2 regions of the Glutamicibacter sp. AOP12-B1-11 genome follow, and region 2 is predicted to be linked to the other one. Evidence: predicted binding sites of a transcription regulator. Region 2 holds the regulator's gene; the other holds the start of a gene.
What was found. The regulator LexA, encoded in region 2, represses DNA repair genes until DNA is damaged. The targets are predictions, from matches to a motif close to TCGAACANNTGTTCGA.
Positions count from the first base shown of each region.

Region 1 (7,751 bases), on a different contig from region 2:
CGGGAGAGCAGAAAGCCGCAGCCCACCCCGCAACCGGCGAGCCCGAGGCCAAGCAGAAGCTGTCCCAGCAGCATGGTGGCGCTGGGTCCGAAGTAAAACGTATCCTCGCGCAACGACACATAGGACCCGGAATAGATCGTCACCATCTGCTGGCCGTCCCACCAGAGCAGTGCGCTGCCCGCGAGCAGCAGGAGAATTCCGAGGCCGAAGGATAGCGCGGGGATCTTGCGCGGTGTTGGAGCTGTAGGTTCTGGCATGGGAACCATCTTTCCACGTCCGGCCAATTACCGCTTGTCTCTGGAGTTAAAAACTGCCGGCCAGCTTGGAAGCTGGCCGGCAGTCAAGGAAGGCTGCGCGGTTTAGTGCCCGCGCGCGATCCATTCTTCAAGATTCGGCGCCTCGGCGCCGATGGTGGTGGCATCTCCGTGGCCGGTGTGCACCACGGTCTGCTCGGGCAAGACGAACAGCTTGGTGCGGATCGAGTCGATAATCGTCTCGAAGCTGGAGTAGCTGCGCCCGGTAGCCCCCGGACCGCCGTGGAACAGCGTGTCGCCGCTGAACAGCACACCCAGGTCCTCGGCGTAGAAGCAGGTGGAACCCGGGGAGTGGCCCGGGGTATGCAGCGCGGTCAGCGTCGTTTCACCGATGGTGAAGGTATCGCCCTCCTGGATTTCGGCATCGACCTTGCGCTCGGGATAAACGTTCTCCCAGAGCATCGTATCGGCCGGGTTCAGGTACAGAGGCGCCTCGACCGCATCGGAGAATTCGACCGCGGCGCGGATGTGGTCGTCGTGCCCGTGGGTGAGCAAGACGGCCATCACCTCGCGGTCGCCAACCTGCTCGAGGATCTTCTCCACGTCATGCGCCGGGTCGATCACCATGACCTCGGACTCATTGCCGATGATCCAGACGTTGTTATCGACCTCCCAGGTGCCGCCGTCCAGGGAGAAGGTGCCCGAGGTGACGACGTTCTCGATCTGCGCACTCATTAAAGCTCCACCACCGAACGCAGCACGGTGCCCTCGTGCATCTTGTCGAAGGCCGCCTCGATCTCGTCCAGCTTGATGCGCTCGGTGACGAAGGCATCCAGATCCAACCGGCCCTGCTTGTACTGCTCAACGAGCATCGGGAAGTCGCGCGAAGGCAGGCAGTCGCCGTACCAGGAGGACTTCAGCGAGCCGCCGTGGCCGAAGACGTCCAGCAGCGGCAGTTCCAGCTTCATCTCCGGGGTCGGCACCCCGACCAGCACCACGCGGCCGGCAAGGTCGCGGGCGTAGAAGGCCTGCTTGTAGGTTTCCGGGCGGCCCACCGCGTCGATGACCACGTCGGCGCCGAAGCCGCCGGTCAGTTCCTTGATCGCTTCGATCGGATCGGCCTTCGAGGAATCGACGGTGTGGGTGGCGCCGAGCTGCGTGGCGGTCTCCAGCTTCGTCGGGTTCAGGTCCACGGCGATGATGGTGGTCGCTCCGGCCAGCTTGGCGCCGGCGATCGCTGCCACGCCCACGCCGCCGCAGCCGATGACCGCTACGGACTCGCCGCGCTTGACCTCACCGGTGTTCATGGCCGCACCGATGCCGGCCATCACGCCGCAGCCGAGCAGGCCCACGGCGGCGGCGTCTGCGTCCTCGTCCACCTTGGTGCACTGCCCGGCGGCTACCAGGGTCTTCTGGGCGAAGGATCCGATGCCCAGCGCTGGGGAAAGCTCGGTGCCGTCCTCCAAAGTCATCTTCTGGGTGGCGTTCGCGGTATTGAAGCAGTACTGCGCCTGCCCCTTGGCGCAGGCGCGGCACTGGCCGCAGACCGCACGCCAGTTCAGGATTACCCGGTCGCCTACGACCACATTGGTGACGTTCTCACCGATCTGGCTGACTACCGCGGTGGACTCGTGGCCCAGCAGGTACGGGTAGTCGTTGCCGATGCCGCCGAGCTTGTAGTGCAGATCGGTGTGGCAGACGCCGGCGGTCAGTACATCGACGATGACCTCTCCGGGTCCCGGGTCCGGAACGATGATATCGACGACCTCTACCGGGGCGTCTTTGGCGCGGGAAATAACGGCTTTGACCTTATGCGGCATGGATTTGCTCCTGAGTTTAATTGTTCGTGTGTCTTGATGCTATCGGTGTGCTCCAAGCTAATCGAGTATTCGGGACACAGTGACGTGAGAAGTTTCGCGCGCGGCGTAGTCGGGGGCACCGACCGCGCTGCGCTCGGCCATGGCCATGCGGCGGATCAGGCCGTAATGAGGAGCAGAAGTGATCCGGCCGCGGAGCCTGCTGCACGCAGCACATTAACCCGGTGCCAGCGGGGCCGATAGCGCGCCCACGGTAGCGTTGCGCGCTGCAGGGCACGGTTCAAGGGAACACTGAGGAAGATGGTGAGCAGGGCGCCGGACAGCACCAGTGCCGAGCCCAGTGCAGGGACCAGGAGGCCTTGCGCTAAGGCGTATGCAGTGTAGCCGAGACTGCCGACGAGGCTAAGGAAAAATAAGCTGAGAAACGCGGGCCGTTCGGCGTGCTGGTTCACCGAGATCATGAAGTCTCCGGCTGCCGAATCCTGGACCGAGGCCAAGGCCGGGAGGACCGTCAGTGCGAAGGCAGCATAAAAACCTGCAACAATCCCGGAGCTGGTAATAGTTGTTATGAGCAATGTGGCCGCTAGCCATTCGGGGATCATGCCACCGCCCCTGGCCGGGGTGTGAGAGCTGAGAAGGGAGCCGTTTTCCTGTGCATGGTACTCATTCAAGCGCACGGATCGCAGATGCAGAATGTTTGAAACTCGACAAAACATGCGTCATCGTCCAATCTGAGGGAGTGACCGCTCAACATGCCTTTCCTGCGGGGCCGCGTGCCCGTGACGGCTTCATCCTGCGCATGAGCATGGCAGGGAACTGGCAAGTCGAAGTCCAAGATCGCTGCGCGTTGACAATCCTGGCGGTGCGTACCGGATCTTGCGCGGTGCAGCGAGGCGAAGCAACGATCCAAGCTGAACCGGGAAACCTAGTGGTCATTCACGGGACGGCGCCTTATCGGGTGCTTGCGGACAGCACGCAGCCGCGTGCCGCCGCCGTTGAAACATACCTCATTGGACCAGGCCAGCAATGCCTCGGCCCTGCGGCGCAGCCGGTCACTGAGACGCTGCGCCACGGCGTCCGCTCGTGGGGTAACGCCCGCGACGGGGCGGACCAATTGCTGGTCTGCACCTTCACCACAACCAGTGCGATTACCGACCTGATCTGCGAGGGGCGAGCGCTATGCCTGATAGATGATGCAGCGCTCTGGAATTGGGCTGAGCTGCTGCACCTTGAAGCCGAGCGGCAAGGACCTGTGCAGTCGTTGGTCTTGGATCGGCTTTTGGATATCCTCGCGCTCCAAGTGCTGCAGCAAATGCCGGGGGCCGGCATGGTCCCAGGTGCAAAACCGGGGATTGCAGCCGCGGTGGGGGCAATGTGGTCCGCTCCGGCGGAGCCCTGGAGTGTGGCACTGCTCGCCAGGATCGCTGCCATGTCCCGTTCGGCCTTTTCCGCGGCGTTTCATGAAGCCATGGGAATGCCACCGGTTGGATACCTCACCCGGTTGCGTTTGGCGCTGGCTTGGGATGCCCTGCAGAACACCAATTCTTCATTGGGGCAGATAGCCGGTGAGGTCGGCTATTCCTCCGCTTTTGCCCTGAGCGCTGCCATTCGTCGAGTCTATTCGGCAAGTCCCTCTGAAATTCGGATGCTCCGAAGGAACGGTTGAACCCTCCGCCGGCTCAACCGTTCCTCACGCTGTGCAACGTCAAGGTACGCCACTTGGCGGCGTGAACCACGGGCCAACGAACGTGGAGTTCCATCCCGGTCGGCCGGCTCTCATTTTAGGTAATAGGCCAGCGGCCGCAAATGGTTTCGGCCCGGTAGCCAACTTCGTCTCAGAGCTTTCCTTGCCCTGGATTTGCGTGCTTCAGGGCGCGGACCCGCGTAGCGCCAGAGCCCTAGGCATGGACGGGGCTGTGATACTTCCCCGGCGCTAAACTGTCCGTCGAGCTGACTAGCGTAACTGTTGTTAGAACACGTATTCGAATAAGATTGAGTCAGTAGGGTTGAAGGAGTTGCACGTGGGCATTTTTACCGAGTCGATCCAGGTTTCCTGCGCCCCAAGCGGGGTGCCGTTGCGGGTTTCCTGGCAGGGGTGCGAATATCGGCTGGTCGCCGAGCCGCAACGGTGGTTCGAACGCCGCAAATGGTGGGACGAAAACCTGCGCATACCCCGCGGAATCGGCGCCGGACTAGCGGATTACGAGATCTGGCGGCTGGAGATCACCCGAGCGGCGGGCCGCGGCCCCACGCGGAGCATCGACGTCAGCTTCGACCCGCAATCCACGCGCTGGCGGCTGATCAGGGTGAATCAGGAGTTGCCAATCAGCGCCTGACCGGGCATAAATGCACATCTTTCGAAACTTTGTTCTAATGGTATTCCTACGCTGTTTCGAAGGATCCGCCCATGAGCTTCACCCACCTGAACGTCACCTCCTCCTATAGCGCGCACTATGGCGTCTCCAGCCCGCCCCAGCTGGCGGCCGCCGCCCGCGCGCAGGGAGCCGAGGCGCTGGCGCTCACCGACCGAGACGGGCTCTTCGGCGCGGTCAAGCATGTCGGAGCCTGCCTCGCCGAGGGGCTGCGCCCGATCCTCGGAGTGAACCTCGCGGTACTTGACGGCCAGGGAAAACCCGCCGGACGCATCATCCTGCTCGCCCGCGGAAACACCCAAGGACGCGGATACGCCGCGCTGTGCCGCGCGGTCTCCGCGGCGCACCAGAACCCGCGCGGAATCATCGGGCTGAGCCAAGCCGACCTGGCGCAGCGGCTGGCCGGCGGGCAACTGGTGCTGCTGCTCGGTGCCGAATCCGACGTGTCGCGGGCCATCGAGCGCGGCAAGTACTCCCAGGCCCGGGCGCTGATGGCCCACTGGAAGAAGCTGGCCGGCGGGCAGTTGCGCGCAGAAATCACCACCCACCTCTCCGCTCCCGGCAAGCGCTACAGCCTGGGCTTCGCCAGCAAGCTGCTGCGCTTCGCCGCGGAGCTCGGCGTCGCCCCGGTGCTCAGCAACGCGGTGCGCTATGCCGATGCCGATGGGGCGGTCACCGCCGACATCCTCGACTCGGCCCGGGTGCTGGGCAGGCTCAGCGCCTTGGAAGAGCTGCAGCCCACCGGGCAGGGATGGCTGAAAACCCCGGCCCAGATGCACCAGCTGGCCCAAGATCTCTCCCGGGTGACCGAACGCGCCTGGGCCTATAGGCTCCTGCGCAATACCGAGCAGCTCTCCGACTGGGCGGCGCTGGATGCGCATACGGATCTTGGCTGGAAGCAGCCGGTGATCCCCGAAGCGAAAATCATCGGCTTGCACCGTCCGGCCCAGCAGGAACTGACCGAACGAGTTTTCGCCGCCGCACCGCGTCTGCTGCCGAACACCAAGCGCAGCGAGATCGAAAAGCAGCTGGCTCTGGAGCTGGGGGTGATCGAAAGGCTGGACTTCGCCGGCTACTTCCTCACCGTCGCCGAAACCGTCAACCTGATCACCGGCATGGGCGTGCGGGTGGCCGCCCGCGGCTCCGGAGCCTCCTCCCTGGTCAACTACCTGCTGGGGATCAGCCAGGTCAACCCGCTGCAGCACGACCTGGTCTTCGAACGCTTCCTCTCCGATACCCGCACCACCTTGCCGGATATCGACATCGACGTGGAATCCGCGCGCCGCCACGAGATCTATCACAAGATCTTCGACACCTATGGGGAGGAGCGCGTAAGCCTGATGAGCATGCAAAACGCCTACCGGGCACGCGGCGCCGTCCGCGACGCCGGAGCCGCCCTCGGCCTGGAGCAGGAACAGGTCGACGAGATCGCCAAGCAGCTCTGGCGCTTCTCCGCCTCCTCCTTCCGCGAGGCGCTGGAGGAAAAGCCGGAACTCGCCCCCTTGGCCAAGCGCATCACCTCCGACGGGCAGCTGGACATCCTCATCGACGCGACCGAACGCCTGGACCGGCTGCCGCGGCATATCTCCATGCACCCCTGCGGGGTGATCCTCTCCGACGCGAGCCTGCTGGACCGCACCCCGGTGCAACCCTCCGGGATGGGGCTGCCCATGAGCCAGTACGACAAGCACGATATGGACCTGATGGGGCTGATCAAGCTCGACGTGCTCGGGGTGCGCATGCAATCGGCCATCGCCTACACGCTAGCGGAGATCAAGCGCCTGCATCCCTCCCGGCAGTCGGTCGCCCGCGCCGGGGGACACCGGCAGCCGGAGTACATCGAAGCGGACGGGCAGATCGACTTCGCCCGCGTTCCGCTGGATGACCCGATCACCTACGAGCTGATCCGCTCCACCCACACCCTGGGCTGCTTCCAAATCGAATCCCCGGGCCAACGCGAACTGATCGGCAAGCTCGCCCCCACCGAATTCAACGACCTCATCATCGACATCTCGCTCTTCCGCCCCGGACCCATGCAATCGAATATGGTCAAGCCCTACCTGGAGCACCGCCACGGTTTTGCTCCCGAGCAGTTCCTGCACCCGGATTTGAAGCCCGCGCTCGCCGAAACCCATGGGGTCACCGTCTTCCACGAACAGGTGCTGCGCATGCTCCATGTGATGACCGGCTGCACCCTGGGGATGGCAGATGTCTACCGGCGGCATCTGGGCAACCCGGCCCAGGAACCCGCGGTCGAAAAATTCTTCCGCACCAACGCTGCGCGAAAGGGCTACGCGCCGGAGATCATCGACAAGGTCTGGAAGGTGCTCGCAGGCTTCGGCTCCTTCGGCTTCTGCAAGGCCCATGGGGCGGCCTTCGCCGTACCCACCTACCATTCGGCCTGGCTGAAGGCGCACCATCCCGAGGCGTTCCTCGCCGGCATCTGGGAGCACGACCCGGGCATGTACCCCAAACGCCTGCTGGTCTCCGAGGCGCGCCGGATGAACATTCCCATCCTCCCGCTGGACGTCAACCTCTCCACCGGCCATTACCGAGTCGAACGCGTCTTCGAACATGCCGTGCGCGGCACCCCGATCGTCCCGCGCGCCGCCGGAACCATCCGCCCCGGCCAATACGGCATCCGCCTGGCCTTCCGCGACATCCACCAGCTGAGCGAACGCGAGGTCACCCGGCTGGTCGCCGGGCAACCCTATGACAGCCTCGCGGACGTCCGCCAACGCGCCGGCCTGTCCCGGCGCAGCTACCAGAACCTTGCGGCGCTCGGCGTCTTCGATTCGCTCCTTGCCGGCACCAGCAGGGCGGACACCATCGCCCACACCCAATCCATGGCGCACGCCAGCATCCCGGCCAAATACCGGCCCGGCCCCGGACAGCTCGCCCTGCCGCTGGGCGCCATTGAGCACATCAAGGCCACCGGCGCCCAGCTGAGCACCGAAGAGGTAGTGCGCACCGAACTGGACCTGCTGCACCTGGACGTGAGCGAGCACCTGATCACCTCTTACCGCACACGCCTGGCCCACCTGCCGATCACCCAGGCGGTGGAACTGCTGCACCTGCGCAACGGCGCCGAGGTGCTGGTGGCCGGGGTGCGCATCGCGACGCAGACCCCGCCGATGCGCGGAGGCAAGCGGGTGGTCTTCATCTCGATCGACGACGGGTCAGGCTGCGTGGATGCCACCTTCTTCGATGACACCCAGCAGCGCACCGGACCGCTGCTTTTCTCCACGCGCATGCTGCTGATCCACGGCATCACCCGGCGCACCGGCCCGCGCGGCATCTCCCTGCAG
Region 1 covers NZ_JBQSYL010000002.1:83,895-91,645, forward strand. Annotated here, with positions in the region: gene ACT3UQ_RS01525 (hypothetical protein) at 1-257, opposite strand, end outside; gene ACT3UQ_RS01530 (MBL fold metallo-hydrolase) at 360-989, opposite strand; gene ACT3UQ_RS01535 (S-(hydroxymethyl)mycothiol dehydrogenase) at 989-2,074, opposite strand; gene ACT3UQ_RS01540 (DUF1772 domain-containing protein) at 2,230-2,673, opposite strand; gene ACT3UQ_RS01545 (AraC family transcriptional regulator) at 2,811-3,737, shown strand; gene ACT3UQ_RS01550 (DUF6504 family protein) at 4,093-4,407, shown strand; gene ACT3UQ_RS01555 (DNA polymerase III subunit alpha) at 4,479-7,751, shown strand, end outside.
Region 1: the regulator LexA is predicted to act here: its motif matches at 4,042-4,057, upstream of ACT3UQ_RS01550 (DUF6504 family protein).

Region 2 (7,751 bases):
GCAGACATGTCTTCCTTCGCTTGTGTGTGAATTCTACTTCTGTGCACCCAGCAACAAGGCCAGGTGCTCCAGGAAGGCGGTGGTTTCGGCTTCGGTGCCGGCGGTGACGCGCAGCGTTCCCTTGATTCCATTGTCGCGGACAATGATGCCGGCATCCAACAGGCCCTGCCAGATGGCGTGCGGATCTTCCAGTCCGCCGAAGAAAACGAAGTTCGAATCCGAGACAGATGGCTTCAAGCCGAGATCGATCAGCGTGGACACGATGCGGTCGCGCTGGGTCTTGATGTCTTCAACCTGCGCGAGCAGCAGCTCGATGTTCTTCAGCGCCGCGATGGCGGTTGCCTGGGTGACCGCGGAGAGGTGGTAAGGCAGACGCACCAGGCGAATCGCGTCGGTCACCTCGGGGGCCGCCGCGAGATAGCCCACGCGGGCTCCGGCCAGGCCGAAAGCCTTGGACATCGTGCGCGAGACGATCAAGCGCTGGCGCCCTTCGAGCAGGGTAAGCGCCGATCGAGTACCTGCCAGCGAGAATTCTGCGTAGGCTTCATCCACGATCACCATGGCGCCCGTTTCGCTGGCGGCCTCATAGACCGCTTCGATGACGTCTAAGCCCAGTGCGGTTCCGGTCGGGTTATTCGGGGAGCACAGGAATACCACGTTTGGGCGGTGTTCGCGCACCTGCGCGGAGGCGGATTCGGCCGAGAGGGTGAAATCTTCGGCGCGGTTTCCGGCAATGAATTCGGTATCGGTGCCACTGGCGAGCAGCGGGTACATCGAGTAGGTGGGGACGAAACTAAGCAGGCTGCGCCCCGGGCCGCCGAAGGCCTGCAGGATCTGCTGGAGAATTTCGTTGGAGCCGTTTGCGGCCCAGATGTTGTCGGAGGTCAGCCCGTGACCAAGGTAGTCGGCGAGCAGCTCGCGCAATTCGGTAAATTCACGATCCGGGTAACGATTTAGGCTGGCAGCCGCTTTGGCTACTTCCTGAGCGATGGCATCGATAACGGTCGCTGGCAATGGATGGGTGTTCTCGTTGACGTTCAGCTGAATGGGGACGTCAATTTGTGGCGCTCCATATGGGGATAGCCCGCGGAGATTCTCACGCAAGGGCAGCTGACTCAGAAGTTCACTACGGTCATTCACGCATTAATTCTAATGCTGAGGCACTCTCGCCGGTGAATCCACGACAAGAACAGGTAACAATAGTGAGCTGGCACCTAGTTCGAGAGTACCGGGATATCCAAAGTGTCCCCGGCGTACAACACACCGGCATCGATGGAGTTCAATTCCTCAATGTGGCTCATCGCCGCGTTGACTTCGTAGCCCACGGCGTACTCGCTGGCCAGCCCCCATAGGGTGTCACCGGGAATCACGGTGACCTCCACCGTCGCCGGGCCGGTGGGAAGGTCCGTGGACGCTTGGGCGCTGCTGGTGAACATGGTGACCATGAACGCCGCGGCGATCGTGAGCAGGAAGACCGGTATGCCTACCAGTACTGCCCAACCGCGACGATTGATGCGGATCCTCATTGGTGTCTTGCTCTGCTGTGGGTGAAGTGCCAGAGTTGCCACGACTTTTTCTCCTCAACGATTACGGGTGATGCGAACCAATATTCGAATACAACCTTCGAACACCTGTTCGATACTAGTACATCTTTTCTAACAGAGCCAGATCGAACTTGTCCAGATGTTTTCGAACAAATCTTTGAAAGAAGCCCTGCGATCAACTAAGATTTCGAAGTAGTCGATCAATGAATACATCACAACATTGGGCACCGACAGTTTGTAGCTTCGAACTGAGGACCGAATGCAAGGGAAGGCAAAAATACATGTCAGCATCACAGCGCACTCCCCGGTCGAACGCCCGTTCGCTGACGATACGTCAGAAAAAGATCCTCGAAACCATCCAGCGTGCGATCGGCAAGAATGGCTACCCGCCGTCGATGCGTGAGATTGGCGACTCGGTCGGGCTCAAAAGCCTTTCGAGCGTGACTCACCAACTCGGTCAGCTCGAAAAGCTTGGGTACATTCGTCGCGACCCGCGGCGTCCACGAGCGATGGAGATTCTGCTTCCGCTGCAGCTTGCAGAGGACGGCGAGGGAAGCAGCGAGCCGCTGAGCGCGCCGGAACCCGCTGAGGACACGAAGGTCATTGAGCTGAGCTCCTCGGCAGACACCACAATGGTTCCCTTGGTCGGACGCATCGCCGCCGGTGGACCAATTTTGGCGGAGCAAACCGTCGAAGACGTCTTTTCCCTACCCCGCCAGCTGGTTGGCCACGGCGAGCTGTTCATGCTCAAGGTATCGGGCGATTCGATGGTGGATGCGGCTATTTGCGATGGCGACTGGGTGGTCGTCCGTCGCCAGCAGACCGCGGAGAACGGCGATATTGTGGCCGCATTGCTTGACGAGGAAGCCACGGTGAAGACCTTCCGTCAGCGTGACGGCCACACCTGGTTGTTGCCACAGAATTCGCGTTATGAGCCGATTCTCGGCGACGCGGCCACGGTGATGGGACGCGTCGTGTCGGTGATGCGCTCGCTGTAGCAGGCAAGTTTATTCCAACGAGCCATTCGGCCTCACCCCTTGTCGGTGAGACCGGATGGCTTTTATTTTGCGCTGAGGTGGCTCGGCGGCAGGCTCACGCGCCCGGCCGCCTGGAGGATCGTCCAGCGTTGGGTGGCCGCCGAAAGCTGCGTCTCGACCCGGTCCGCGATCTGGCTCGCCGTGTCGCGGACCAATCGCGCGGCGGTGCGGCGGGTCTCAGCGGGCAGGCGTGCGTCGTTCGCGGCGAGCGCCAGGTAGCGGCAGAGGATTCCAGTGAACAGATTGCCGTCGCCGCCGGATTCCAGGCGCAGGCCCTGTGCCGCAGTGGCGAGCTGGTCGTTGATCGCCTGAATCAGCGAGACTGCTTGTGCCAGATGCTCAGCGGTCCCGGTGGCCAGCAATGCGCCGAGCACGGTGCCCTGATTGTAGGTGTAGATCGCTTCCTCGGTGCGCGGGCCGCCGGCGGTCAGGCGGATGCCGTCGAGGTAGAGCCCGGAGGATGTGCTGTAGAGCTCGCGACGCAGCCAGTCCAGCAGCCCGGTGGCGGTGCTCAAGTCCGCGATGCGTGCGAAATACAGGGCCGCCGGGGCGTTGGTGGGCGTGTTCTTGAAGTCGCGTTTGCGCGACCAGTAGAGCCCGCCGCCGAGCTTCTCGTCTTGGCCGCGCACCAGCTGTCGAGCCAGTGCACGCATGGCTAGGGTGGCGAGCAGCGCCGGGCGGGCGGTGAGCTGCTGGCTCAGCCCATTGAGCCGTTGGCTGGCAAGCAGCAACCAGGCCATGTCGTCGTAGAAGTAATTCGGGAAGCGGCCGAAATTGCGCAGCAGGATGCCGCGCAGCAGCTGGTTGGCCCGCCGCCAGTGCCTCTGGGCCGCGCACCGGTGACCGGAGTGCAGCTCGCGGAAAGCCGCGTCGAGGATCGCGTCGAGATAGTGCGCCTGCCACCAGTAGTGCCATTCGGACCAGGGGCGCGGGCGTTTGCCAGGCGCTGGCGCGGTAGGCGTCGCATGCAGCGAGCCGATCCAGGTGCCGGGCAGGCCCATGAGCCGATGGCCGAATCTGGCGTGCAGGTCCTCGCCTGCCACCGCGGCCAGGGCCTCCCAGTGCTCGGGGTCGTGGTTGCCTGGCTGATGCTGCGCTTCATTCACGAGTCGGCTCCCACTGCTTAATTCTCCGGTTGTGTGCACCAGCGTAGCCGCTTCGCCCGCCGGCATCGAGCACATCGAGCGGGCGGGATCAGGCCGCGAGCACTTCGGCGGCCGAGAACCAGTAGGTGTTGCGTCGCGGTTGTTGATCGGGGTCCAAGAATTTGGGCAGCAGCACCGCCGGAGGTTTGCCCTCGGCCACCACGAGGCTGAAAAGCCCGGCATGGCGCGCGTGGTGATGCATGGGACAGAGCAGAACGCCACGATCCACGCGGGTCTGTCCGCCCTCCTCCCATGGATCGACGTGGTCCGCCTCGCAGCGGCTGGCCGGCATCCGGCAGCCCGGGTAGAGGCAACCGCGGTCGCGGGCGGCCAGGGCGCGTTTCATATGCGGCGGAAAGAGCCGTTTGGATCGGCCGATATCCAGCGGTTGGCCTTTGCCGTCCAGCACCGCCGGGTAGATTCCGGCATTGCACATGAGCGTTCGGGCCGACGCCGCGGTCAGCGGCAGGCCATTTTCGGTGCTGGCGAAGCTGGCGGCGCCAGCGAGCATTTTCTCGTAGTTCAGGTGCACGATCACCTGCGGGGCGATCAGCCCGGCGCCCGGATTTTTGCCGCCAACGCGATTGGCACGCAGCACCGCGAGCAATCCGGTCAGGTGGCGCAGGGCCGGGCTCAGATCTTCGAAGGGCTGCTCGGGCGGCGGGGCGAGGTTGCTGGGTGGTTTCGGTGGTTCGGCTTCCGTCGCTTCGGCAGCCGGGGTGCGGGCCCAACCGGGCATGCTCGGCGCATCGTCCCATTCCTTGGGGGTGGGTGGCATTGGCGCAACCGGGGTTCCGGGCTCGACCGATGCGGCGGGCTCGTCCGACGGGGCGGGCTCGTCCGATGGGGCGGGCTCGTCCGATGGGGCGGGCTCGTCCGATGGGGCGGGCTCGTCCGATGCGGCGGGCTCGGCGTGGTTGGGATAGCTGGCGTGGACGAGCTCGTTGAGCTGCTCGCGGTTGCCGGCGATGGTGTTGGGGTTGTCGATCTTGGCGCGGAGCGACTCGATGAGTTCGGCATCGTGCGGGAAGACCTTGAGCTGGTAGATGACCAGTCCGCCTTTTGTGCCACGAGGGAAGAGTCCTGCCTCGGCGAACAGCGCCTCGGGCGGGCGCTGGGCCTGGAGCTGCTCGGTGATGAGGCCGGACAGGTGCTTCGCAGCGCTGGCCGGTTCCTGGGCGATGAGCTTAACCGCCTGCGCTTCGAGCTGGGCGCGGGCCTGCGGGCCGGGCAGGTCCGCTTCGGCGTTGCGGATGGCCCGGGCGGCGCCGATCGCCGGGCGCGGATCTACGTTGCGGTTCGCGAAGTGGGCGGCAAGCTGCGGGCAATCGGGGGTGGTCCGCTCCCCCGCCTCGGTGACCTTGGCGATCAGCGAGCCGGCGGCCGCGAGCCGGGAGAGAGCCGCGCCGTGGGCGATGCCCAGCCAGCCGGAGTGCAGGTCCGCGGCGTCCTTGAAGCTGCTGCGGCCCAGCGTGCAGGTGCCGTGCAGCGCGGCGAGCTGCTCGTCCGTGGGTGCGGCGCCGGCGTCGGCGATGGCATCGAGGGATTCGGTATCCAGCTGGTGGCTGCCGCTGCGCTGAACCGCGTCGGCCGCGTGGATCTGCAGGCGGGACAGGGTCTGCGCGGTGCGTTCGGCCAGCCAGGCGAAGTAGGCGGCCTGGCCGGCGGGCAGTTCCTGGGAAGAGAGTTGCGCGCAGGCGGCATCGAGGGCGGTGATGGCCTGGGCCATCGCCCCGAGGGCCGCCTGGTTGCTGCTGAGTTCTTCCATACCCACCACCTTGCCCGGTCCGCGGGCGGGGGCCGGCGGATCGGGCGCAGGGTGTGGATAAGCGGGCGTGTCCGGTTTGGCGCCGGCTACTTTTCCGGTTGCAGGCGCTGCAGCACGCCGGTGATGACCTTCTTGTCGGTGGTCGGCCACATCGGCGGCAGCGAGCTTTTCAGGAAGGAGCCGTAGCGGGCGGTGGCCATGCGCGAGTCGAGGACCGCGACCACCCCCTTGTCCTGCACCGAACGGATCAGCCGGCCGGCGCCCTGGGCCAGGCGGATGGCCGCGTGGGTCGCGGAGACCTGCATGAAGCCGTTGCCGCCGTGCTTGGCCACGTCCTCGGTGCGGGCCTTGGAGATCGGGTCGTCGGGGCGCGGGAAAGGGATCTTGTCGATGATCACCAGGCGGCAGGAATCCCCGGGCACGTCCACGCCCTGCCAGAGGGTCATGGTGCCGAACAGGCAGGTGTCGCGCTCCGCGGAGAAGTCCGCGACCAGCGACTTCATGCTCGCGTCGCCCTGGCAGAGGATTTTCACGTCGAGCTTCTCGCGCAGGATCGCCGCTGCTTCCTCGGCCGAACGCTTGGAGGTGAACAGCGCCAGCGCGCCGCCGCCGGAGGCAGTGATCAGGTCCTCGATCTCGTCCAGCGTCTCGGCGGCCAGCTGGCGCCCGGGCTTGGGCAGGTGCTTGGCGACGTAGAGGATGCCCTGGTTCGGGTAGTCGAACGGGCTGCCCACATCCACCCCGGTCCAGGTCGGGGCGCCCTGGCCCATGAGCCCGAGCGATCCGGCCACCGAATCGAACTGCGAGCCGATGGCCAGGGTGGCGCTGGTGAGCACGACGGTGCGCCCGTCGAACAGGCCCTCGCGCAGCTTGCCGGCCACCGAGAGCGGCGCGACGTTCAGCGTCGCCGGCTGGCTGTCCTCAGTTTCCACATAGCCGCGGCCCTCGATGAACTCGCGCGGGCGGGAGGTGAAGAGCACCTCGCGGCGCTCCTCGGCTTCGAGCATGCGGATCGCGTCGTCCATCACCGCCTGCATCTGCGAGCGGGCGGTCTGCCGGCCGCCGTCCGCCGGGGCGTTCGCCTCCGGCTTGGACAGCGCCAGCACCAGTCGGGCCTGTTCGACGATGTCGTTCAGCGCGATGCCCATATCCTCGCGCAGCCCGCGCTCCAGCAAGCCCGTGGGCACCCCGGTGAGCGATTTTTCCAGCCGGCCGGCGGCCTTGGTGAGCTCGTCGACGTTCACGCCGCAGTGCCTTTTGGCGCCGCCGGCGGCGGTGAGCACCCCGCGCGCCGAGAGCGCACCGGAGACCGAGCTGGTGACCCGGTCCTGCAGCTCGTGGGCCTCGTCGATGATCGCGACCTCGAAGTCCGGCAGCACGGACAGGCCCTCGAAGGCGGAGACCGCGAGCAGCGCGTGGTTGGTGATGACCACGTCGGATTCGGCGGCCCGCGCCCGGGCCATTTCGGAGAAGCACTCATCGGCCATCGGGCACTTTTGGGCGCCCAGGCATTCCATGGCGGAGACCGAAACCTGTTTCCAGGCCTTGTCGCTGACCCCGGGGACCAGTTCGTCGCGGTCCCCGGTATCGGTCTTCTCCGCCCAGTCGCGCAGCTTCAGCACCTCGGCGGCCAGCGGGGAGAACATCTGCCCGGCGGGCGCGGCCGGCGCGTCCATTTCGAACAGCGTTCCCTCGCTGTCATCCGGGTACCCGCCGCCGAGCTTGTACTGGCAGAGGTAGTTGGCCCGGCCCTTGAGCAGGGCCACGTCCATCGGGCGGGAGAGCTTGCCCTTGAGCGCTTCGAGCAGCCGCGGCACATCGCGCCCCACGATCTGGGACTGCAAGGCGAGGGTTGCGGTGGACACGATCACCGGCTTCGCGCTGGTTTGCGCATGGGCGAGCGCCGGGATCAGGTAGCCCATCGACTTGCCGGTGCCGGTGCCGGCCTGCACCAGCAGGTGTTTTTCGTCCTCCAGGGCCTCGACCATATGCTTGACCATCTGCTGCTGGCCGACGCGCATCTGGCCGCCCATGGAGGTCACCGCGGTTTCCAGAAGGTCCAGGACCTGCTCTTGCTTATCCATGTAGGTTGAAAGTCTCCAACTGAACCGCGAGGGATTCTCGCACCTTGACGATCATCCGGGTTCCGTGATCCGTGTGTTCGCTTTCCAATATTTCCGATTCGCTCTGGTGCAGCTTGGCGATCAGGTCTCCGCGGTCGTAGGGGATGAGGATTTCCAACTGCACCTCGGGCCGC
Region 2 covers NZ_JBQSYL010000012.1:91,492-99,242, forward strand. Annotated here, with positions in the region: gene hisB (imidazoleglycerol-phosphate dehydratase HisB) at 1-8, opposite strand, end outside; gene ACT3UQ_RS09220 (histidinol-phosphate transaminase) at 34-1,140, opposite strand; gene ACT3UQ_RS09225 (LysM peptidoglycan-binding domain-containing protein) at 1,215-1,568, opposite strand; gene lexA (transcriptional repressor LexA) at 1,826-2,542, shown strand; gene ACT3UQ_RS09235 (glycoside hydrolase family 76 protein) at 2,605-3,687, opposite strand; gene ACT3UQ_RS09240 (DUF222 domain-containing protein) at 3,776-5,494, opposite strand; gene ACT3UQ_RS09245 (ATP-dependent DNA helicase) at 5,581-7,578, opposite strand; gene hflX (GTPase HflX) at 7,571-7,751, opposite strand, start outside.